Regions from separate parts of the Enterococcus saccharolyticus subsp. saccharolyticus genome, predicted to be linked through region 2. Evidence: predicted binding sites of a transcription regulator. Region 2 holds the regulator's gene; each other region holds the start of a gene.
The links. Region 2 encodes NrdR, which represses ribonucleotide reductase genes. Its sites were predicted from a motif close to ACACNATATATNGTGT; they were not measured.
Positions count from the first base shown of each region.

Region 1: the regulator NrdR is predicted to act here: its motif matches at 2,011-2,026, upstream of PYW32_RS11930 (deoxynucleoside kinase).
Region 3: the regulator NrdR is predicted to act here: its motif matches at 1,842-1,857, upstream of nrdD (anaerobic ribonucleoside-triphosphate reductase).

Region 1 covers NZ_CP118957.1:2,338,082-2,341,301, forward strand. Annotated here, with positions in the region: gene PYW32_RS11925 (heavy metal translocating P-type ATPase) at 1-1,174, shown strand, start outside; gene PYW32_RS11930 (deoxynucleoside kinase) at 1,298-1,951, opposite strand; gene mvk (mevalonate kinase) at 2,187-3,122, shown strand; gene mvaD (diphosphomevalonate decarboxylase) at 3,115-3,220, shown strand, end outside.
Region 2 covers NZ_CP118957.1:1,501,563-1,504,782, forward strand. Annotated here, with positions in the region: gene dnaI (primosomal protein DnaI) at 1-36, opposite strand, end outside; gene PYW32_RS07785 (replication initiation and membrane attachment family protein) at 36-1,418, opposite strand; gene nrdR (transcriptional regulator NrdR) at 1,437-1,907, opposite strand; gene coaE (dephospho-CoA kinase) at 2,052-2,639, opposite strand; gene mutM (DNA-formamidopyrimidine glycosylase) at 2,647-3,220, opposite strand, start outside.
Region 3 covers NZ_CP118957.1:650,347-653,566, forward strand. Annotated here, with positions in the region: gene nrdD (anaerobic ribonucleoside-triphosphate reductase) at 1-1,754, opposite strand, end outside; gene PYW32_RS03405 (ABC transporter ATP-binding protein) at 1,999-2,766, shown strand; gene PYW32_RS03410 (ABC transporter permease) at 2,756-3,220, shown strand, end outside.

The DNA.
Region 1 (3,220 bases), 840 kb from region 2:
CTTTTATGTCGCCTTAACCGTAGGATTGATTGCTTTTATTATCTGGCTCTCTTTTACCGATTTACCGACTGCCTTAGAACGCATGGTCACCGTTTTTATCATCGCATGTCCTCATGCTTTAGGTTTAGCTATTCCTTTAGTAGTAGCGCGCGCCACTTCCATCGCTGCCAAAAGTGGGCTTTTGTTAAAAAATCGCAATGCGCTTGAAAATGCCCATGATATTGAGATGATTTTCTTAGATAAAACAGGAACGCTGACCCAAGGAACGTTTGCTGTGACCGGTGTTGAAGTGATGGATACCACTTACTCTAGTGAAACGATGCTAAAATATATTGGTGCATTAGAAGCGTCCGCAAACCATCCAATTGCAACAGGAATTATGAACTATTTAAAAGAGAAACAAATCACGCCTTACACAGCACAAGACGAACAAAATATTTCTGGGGTAGGATTATCTGGAAGTATCGAAGGTAAAACGGTTAAGATTATTAATCAAAAAGAGCTGCAACGAATAGGACAAACCATCGATACTCATTTGCTTCAACCGTATCAAGAACAAGGCAATACCATCAGTTTTCTGATAATTGACGACCAGCTAATTGGGTTTATCGCGTTAGGAGACACAATCAAGCCAGAAGCCCAACAGTTCATCGCTCAATTACAACAACGCGGCATTGAACCGGTCATGCTAACTGGTGACAATGAAGAAGCAGCTAAAAATGTAGCTCACTATTTAAACATGACCACTTACTACGCAAATTTATTGCCTGACGACAAAGAACGGATTGTCTCTGATTGGACAAAAAAAGATAAACGACTCATGATGGTTGGTGATGGTATTAATGATGCCCCTAGTCTAGCTCGTGCGACAATTGGCGTAGCTATCGGTGCTGGGACGGATGTTGCCATTGATTCTGCCGATGTCGTATTGACCAATAGCAATCCTGAAGATATTTTACATTTCTTGAATTTAGCCCAAGCGACGCGTAAGAAAATGATTCAAAATCTTTGGTGGGGTGCTGGTTATAACATTCTGGCAATTCCCTTAGCAGCAGGTGTGTTAGCCCCCTTTGGATTTTTATTGAGTCCGGCAGTCGGCGCCATTTTGATGTCACTTAGTACGATTGTAGTAGCCTTAAATGCGATGACATTAACACTCAAAAAAGGACTATGACGTAAGTAAAAACAAGACAAAAATATCCGAACAAACTAGAATGAATGCCATCAAATTTAGGAACATTCTTCTATTGTTCGGATATTTTATTATTAAACGACTTATGTCACAGCCTTTTTTTGGTTACTGCACTTCTTGACGGATCTCTTGTAATTTTGCTTCAATTACATCCAAGACTGTTTCAGCAGCTTGCGTATCTTCTACAAAATTCAGTTGATCGCCATCAATTTGAATTTTCGGACTTGCATCATATTCAGCAAACCATTGATCGTAACGACGATTCAATTCTTCATAATAATCATATAAATCTGGATCGTGTTCAATTTGTTCAAACTCGCGACCACGTTTTTTGATGCGTTCCAACATGGTTGGGAAAGATACACGAATATGAACCAACAAATCAGGATGTTTTTTATGTGAAGCATACGGTAATTCTTCTAACATATTGGCTAATAACTCATCATACACGCGTACTTCAGTATCCGTTGCACGACCTAAATCCGCATTCAAATGAAACAATAAAGAATCTTCATAAATCGACCGATCCAATACATTATTATCATCTTTTAACGCTTGTTTAATACTGTCAAAACGTTTATTTAAAAAATAAATTTGTAATAAAAAAGCATATTTATTTGGATCTTCATAAAACAGTGGCAACACTTCGTTGTCATCAACGGATTCATAAAAAGCTTGACTACCTAGACGATTAGCCAATAATGCTGTCAAACTTGACTTCCCGGCACCAATCGTTCCTGCTAATACAATCACACTCATTTCCTCCAACTCACTCATCACTAAATATAGTATTATTTTTTCAACTTACCTACTGTACCCCACTATATATAGTATGGTCAAGCGAAAGTTAGCTAAACTTTACGTAAGAAAATTCTCAAAAAAAGTCTTAAGATTTAGGATTTTTTCTTAGAATCAACATTGAGGGCTTAACGAGACGGCATTAATCTAGTAAAATAGCTAAAGGATTCTATTATGAAAAAGAAAGAGGTACGTCATGTTAGCACAGGGTATTGGAAAAGCCACTGGAAAAATTATTTTGATGGGAGAACATTCTGTCGTTTATGGCGAACCAGCAATTGCGTTTCCTTTTAGCGGGACACAAGTTATCGCTACTGTGAAAGAAAATCAGGTTGTGTCGTTATGCTCTACTTATCACGAAGGAACATTCGACCAAGCACCTTTAGGATTAGCAAATATCCAACAATTAACCACCAAACTACAACAACATTTACATACGCCCAACTTTCATTTAACCATTCAAAGCACTATTCCTTCTGAACGTGGAATGGGATCAAGCGCTGCTGTAGCTGTAGCTGTGACACGTGCTTTTTTTGACTGGCAAGAAAAAAATTTGTCACAAGCAACCTTGCTTGAATATGTGAATTTTTCAGAAAGCATTGCGCATGGCAATCCAAGTGGGATCGATGCTGCCGCAACAAGTGGCAACAACCCTATCTATTTTGAGCGTGGCAAAGACTTTTTGCCTTTCCCTCTAAATATTGATGCCTATTTATTAGTCGCTGATACGGGAATTAAAGGACAAACACGCGCAGCTGTTCGTTCAGTCGCAGCTTTATTTGAAACAGCGCCCGATGAAACCAGTTTAGCTATTCATCAATTGGGGGTATTAGCCAAAACAGCCAAAGAAGCAATTGTTCATAACGAAGCCAAAAAACTTGGACTTGCTATGACAAAAGCACAAGACTATTTAAAACAATTAACCGTCAGCAATAACACCTTAGATACTTGCATGGAACTAGCATTAACTGAAGGTGCACTTGGCGCCAAACTAACTGGTGGCGGTCGTGGAGGGTGTTTTCTAGTCCTTTGTGACACCAAAGAAAAAGCCGAAATAATTGCGACGAAACTAAAAGCATATGGAGTCAAAGATATTTGGCTTCAAGGATTAGGAGTTTATCAACATGTATAATGGAAAAGCACGTGCATATACAAATATTGCCTTAATCAAATATTGGGGAAAAAAAGACAAAGAATTAATTTTACCGATGAACAATAGTTTGTCCTTAA
Region 2 (3,220 bases):
TAATAAGCGATTTAAATTCTTCCCTACATCTTCCATCATTTTTCACCTTCTTTGCGTCGTAAATAATCTTGCAATCGTTGATTAATTGCGGCTTGTTTCTCACTATCTTCAACCTCTTCAACTGGATTGTCTACCCAGTCAGGCAATGTTTCTTTACGAATTGGTTTGCGGTAATTGGTACGTTGCGTTTCGCGTTTTTCTTTGGCTTCTTTTGATTCTTTAACCAATTGACGAACATGTTTAATCGCATCTTCTGGACTTTTAATGCCCATCTCTGACCAGTTTGTTGCAATTCGATTCACAAAGCTTGCTTGTAGCGCACTATTATTCTGAACAACTAATACATAATGCATTAATACATTGATGACGCTGTTGGCCAACGGACTTTTTTCAATTAATGATTTCAATAGCCAAGTCTCTGAATCTGTCACAAAGCTATGTTTTTCTTGTTTAATAGCTTGTAAAAAATCAGCTGGTGCGGTCGCTTCACTCATTTGAATTAATTCAATATCTGGTTCGGAAAATCCGGATTGACGAAGTGTGTTAAAGCGACGTGTCTCCGCATCTTCCGAAACATAAATGCCCATCTTTTTCTGCGGTGTTTGTTTCGTATAACGTGTCACTACTTTCGCGAGTTCTTTTTCATTGACCTTTCCATCGACAAAAGAAACGGCTTCGGTCATTAAATCAACTAACTCCATCTCATCAAAACCATATAAATTTTGATAAAGTAACAATTGATGATTAAAATCAGCGGTAAAATTAGCACGAGAAATATATTTTTTCTCTGCTAGATTCACCAAGAATTCCCAATCGATTTGTGTTGCATCCAATTGAATCCCCGTCGTTTGTGGCATATTATAGGCTTGTGCTACTTGTTCTAATTTCGCCGTTTTGCGCATAAAAGACTCTTCATTAATTGATCCGTAGACTTCAGTAAATGGACGTGTAATTTCTTGATAACTAGAGATATCAAGTGTTTTAGGTTTAAAGCGTTCAACCATTTGATTGAATTTGCGTTCTCCGATGACACTCCACAATAAAAAGCTATACGTTTCATCTTTAAAAAAGGCACATGGATGTAGCGGTTCTTCCAAACGATACAAAAACATTCGACCGAATTCTAAATCTTCTTTCATAAAAACAGATAGCAACCCCATTCCTTCCAGCTGTTTACGAGCTTTCAAAAAATCAGGTAAACCAATGTTTAGCGCATTTAGCATATCAATATGTGCAAATTCATTTTCAAATGAATCTTCCTCATCGCCCAATAAAGCATAATACAACGCGAGAGCTTGCGCGCCGATAATTGGTTGGTAAAGGTATAATAAACCATCATTGCCTTCTTTGGTTAAAGGTAGGCTCTTGAACACTTGATAAATATGATTTGGTTGAACTTCATCCCAAGCGGTATTCACAAAAGCCCCTCCTTTAAATTATTCATTTGCTTCTTTGGCCTTATCAACAATGTCTTGTAGTTCCTTTAAGAAGACCGACATATCTTTAAATTGACGATAGACACTTGCAAAACGAATATAAGCAATTTCATCTAAATCGACTAATTCTTCCATGACATATTCACCAATTAAAGTTGATGGAATTTCATTTTCACCACGTTCACGAATACGTGTTTCAACATGATCGACAATTTGTTCCATTTGTTCCATCGCGACTGGACGTTTTTCAGCAGAGCGAATTAAGCCACGTAAGACTTTTTCACGATTAAATTCCTCACGAGCGCCATTTTTCTTAATGACTAAGAGAGGTGTTTCTTCTAATCGTTCAAACGTTGTAAAGCGAAAGCCGCAGTGTTCACATTCTCGTCTACGGCGAATCGCACGACCGTCATCGGCTTGACGGCTATCAATAACACGAGAATTATTATGATGACATTTTGGACAGTGCATATTTCCACCTCATTTATCTCTATTTATTTTTAAATTTTCTCAACGAATAAATTAAATTTCTTTCTATATTATAACACGTTTACCAGTTCTTCTGACAGAATAGATAAGAAAAAACTCTAGAAAACTCTAGAGTTTTTAATCTTTTTAAATAAATTTTTGTGCTTCTAACCAACTTTTAACGTTCTCTTTTGTTTGAGCGATAGAACCTTGGTTATCAAACACTATATCTGCACGTTGTTTTTTCTCTTCGATGGGTAATTGACTAGCAATTCGTTGTTGGGCTTGTTCTTTGGTCAACGTATCACGATTCATTAGACGTTCAAGTTGCACAGTTTCCGGAACATACACCACTGCAATTTTATCCATAAACTGTTCATAATTTGCTTCAAACAGTAAAGGAACATCTGCAATGACTAAGGGCGCATCGTGATACTGATGAATTTGCGCTGTAATGCTTTGTCGCAAAATTGGATCAAGCAACGCATCTAATTGTTGTCGTTTTTGTTCATCCGCAAAAATGATACTACCTAATTGCTTACGATCCAAATGGCCATTAGGTAATAAGATTCCTTCACCAAAATGTGCAACAATTGCTTGTAAGCCTGCTTGGTTTGGTTCGACGATTTTTCTAGCAATCACATCGCCATCGACAATTGGAAAACCATAGGCACGAAAAACAGACACCACGGTACTTTTGCCAGTTGCAATGCCGCCAGTAAGACCTAAAATCATGGTTGTCTCACCCTTTCCGTTTTTGACACGTTGGACAATAATGCGTCCCGCGTTGCGCCACTTTGGTTTTCACAATCGGTGTTTGACAACGTGGACACGGTAGATTGGTTTGTCCATAGGCATTTAACGCCACTTGGAACGTGCCAGCTTCACCTAACGCATTCGCATATGAACGAATCGTGGTACCACCTGCTTCGACTGCTCGTGCTAAGACATCGATAATTGCTTGATGCAGACGGGTCGTTTCCCCATCATCTAACACGTTAGCTGGCGTTTCAGGATGAACTTGCGCTTCCCAGAGTGCTTCATCCACATAGATGTTGCCTAAACCTGTCACAAGCTTTTGATCTAGCAATAATGGTTTAATTGCTTTAGATGAACGTTTTAATTTTTCTTGGAAAGTTTCCAAATAAAAGACATCTGGTCGAGGTTCGGGACCTAATTGTTTAATCCCTTTGTATTCGCTACTTTCATTTTTCAGAACCAACACCATCCGGCCAAATTTACGCACATCATTGTAAGAAAGACGTGAATGGTCAGTAAAATGAAAAATGACGTGTGTGTGTTTATCAATCACATCT
Region 3 (3,220 bases), 850 kb from region 2:
ATGCCAAATTTTTCAGTATCCAAGCGACAAAAACGATCAGTTAAACTCTCACTAGGTGTTGAATACACACTAAAATGATAGCCGTATTCATCGGCCCAATCATCAGCATGTTTTTTTAAATCGTGTAAAATCGCCAAAGTAAATTCTTTTGCTTGGGGATTATTTTCCCATTCGCCACCGTAAAAAGCGGCAGCAACTTCATACAAACCAATATAACCCAAAGAAACGGTTGCTCGACGATGACGAAACAATTCATCGACAGTATCGGTGGGCGCTAATTTTTTCCCAAAAGCACCGTGCATATATAAAATAGGAGCATTCGTTGGTGTAGCTTCTTTGCAACGTTCGATACGATATACGAGTGCGTCTTTTACGATTTGTAGACGTTCTTCGAGCAATTGCCAGAATTTTGCTGTGTCTTTTTGTGCTTCGATAGCAATTCGCGGTAGATTTAACGTCACCACCCCTAAATTCATCCGTCCCACGTTGACTTCTTGACCATTCGCATCTTGCCACCCTTGTAAAAAGGAACGACACCCCATCGGTACTTTGAAACTGCCTGTTAGTTCCACGATTTTGTCATAGTTTAAAATATCGGGATACATCCGTTTTGTCGCACATGCTAATGCCAGTTGCTTAATGTCGTAATTCGGGTCTTGGGGGGCGAAATTAATGCCTTTTTTGATAGAGAAAATCAATTTCGGGAAAATTGCTGTTCGGTGTTCACTTCCTAAACCATTGATTCGATTTTGTAAGATTGCCCGCTGAATTTCACGTTCAAACCAATTGGTGCCTAAACCAAATCCAAGAGAAGTAAAAGGGGTTTGTCCGTTGGAAGTAAACAAGGTATTAATTTCATATTCCAAGCTTTGCATGGCATCAAAAATATCTTTTTGCGTTTTTTGGCGTGCAAATAAAATTTGACGCTCGTCGCCGTCAATCCACTCCTTTGCATCAGTTAAATGCTTTTCATAGTTTTTTTTAGCAAAAGGCGCTAATAATTCATCCACACGATCTGCTGAGCAACCGCCGTATTGGCTTGATGCAACATTCGCAATAATCTGCGAGATTTGTGCAGTTGCCGTTTGAATTGATTTCGGTGCTTCGACCTCTGCATTGCCCATTTTAAAACCTTCATTTAACATTTTTTTAAAGTCAATCAAGCAGCAATTGGTCATTGGTGCATAAGGGTGATAATCCAAATCATGGTAATGAATATCCCCTTTTTGATGCGCATTTGCAACATGTGGTGGGAGCATTTTTAAGCCAATGGATTTGCCGACGATTCCGGCTGTTAAATCGCGTTGTGTGTTAAAGACATTGCTATCTTTGTTGGCATTTTCATTCACGACACTTTGTTCTTTATTCATTAATTTTTCAATTGTAAAATTAATGTCCGTTGCTTGACTTCGTTCAAAATCACGTTGGGTACGGTAGCGAATGTATTCTTCGGCAAGTGTATAGTCATGCTGCTGTAATAACGTATGTTCCACGATATTTTGAATTTCATAAATTTTAACCGTCTTTTGGAAACGTGCCATAATTTCCTGAGTGATTTTAGTTACGAGATAATCTAATTGTTGATGATCGAGCGGTGAAAGAGCCCCCTGGATTTGTTGTTTGGCTTTGACTAACGCGTGATAAATCTTTTGGTCATCAAAATCTACAGTTCGTCCATCTCGTTTTACGACCTTGATTTTTATCCTATTCGTTGGCAGGAAAGATTGTTCATCTTTTCTTTTAGTTTCCATCATTTTGCGTCACTCCTTTGTTTGATTCTTCTCTATCATAAAATAAAAAATAGAGAAATACAACTATATATAGTGATCAATAGTGTTTATACACAATATGTAGTGTTTGTTAGAAGGTTTAGAAAAGAAGCAATGTCGGGTTTTTGTCTTGTTTTATCTTGCACAAAATGTATAAAAATTTCTTTGTAGATTTTAGAGAATTACTAGGAAATATGCTAAGATACAAGAGAGAAAAGAGGCGAGAGTTATGAAAAAAATAATTGATGTCAAACATTTAACGAAAACATACGGCACACGTTTTAATCAAACGAAAGTGCTAGATAACTTATCTTTTAGTGTCGATCAAGGGGAATTTGTCGGCATTATGGGACCAAGTGGTGCAGGAAAAACAACTTTGATGAATATTCTGTCTTCCATCAGTTTACCAACAATGGGTTCAGTATACATCGATGGCAAAGATATTACTCGGATGAAAGAAAACGAATTAAGTGATTTTCGTCGACAAAAAATTGGGTTTATTTTTCAAGACTTTAACTTATTAGATACCTTAACGAGCAAAGATAATATCTTATTGCCGTTAGCCATTGATCGACTACCAATTAAAGAAATGGAACAGCGCGTCCAAGAAGTGGCGGAACTATTAGGGATTTCGTATTTATTAAATCGTTACCCGGATGAATTATCCATTGGTCAAAAACAACGAGTGGCAGCAGCCCGTGCGATTGTTGCCCAACCATCAGTCATTTTTGCGGATGAACCAACGGGATCTTTGGATTCCAAATCGGCGACAGAACTATTACGTTATTTAAGTGAAGTGAATTTACACAAGGACACCACGATTTTAATGGTGACCCATGACCCATTTACCGCCAGTTATTGCAATCGAATTTTATTCATCAAAGATGGTGTTTTTTTCGCTGAAGTCGTTCGGCGTGGATCGCGCAAAGAATTTTTTGAACAGGTGATTGATATGCAGGCGACAATTGGAGGAGGCGGTCGACGGAATGCTCTTTAAAATCATTTGGCGTAGTTTTTTACGACAGACGAGAAACTACATTGTGTACTTTTTATCGATGACGACAGCTGTCATGATTTTTTATTCATTTAGTGCAATGACCTATGACCAACCGTTAACGTTACGTGCGCGACAAGACATTCAAATTGAAGGTGTCTTAACATTAGGAAATGTGTTTGTTGCAATGGTGGTCTTAATTTTCATGTTGGGAGCGAACCAATTTTTTATTCAACAACGTCAAAAAGAAATTGGTTTGTATCAATTATTTGGTTTAAGAAAATCACGAATTATTTTTCAATTTCTGATTGAAGGAGTCGTATTAAATGTTTTTTCCTTAATTGTAGGCATCGTCATGGGAATTATTTTTTCTAAATTTTTTGCTATGATTTTGATTAAAGCAATGGATTTAAACCTCGAAAGTCGTTTTTTTATTTCTTGGGCGTCCATTTTAACA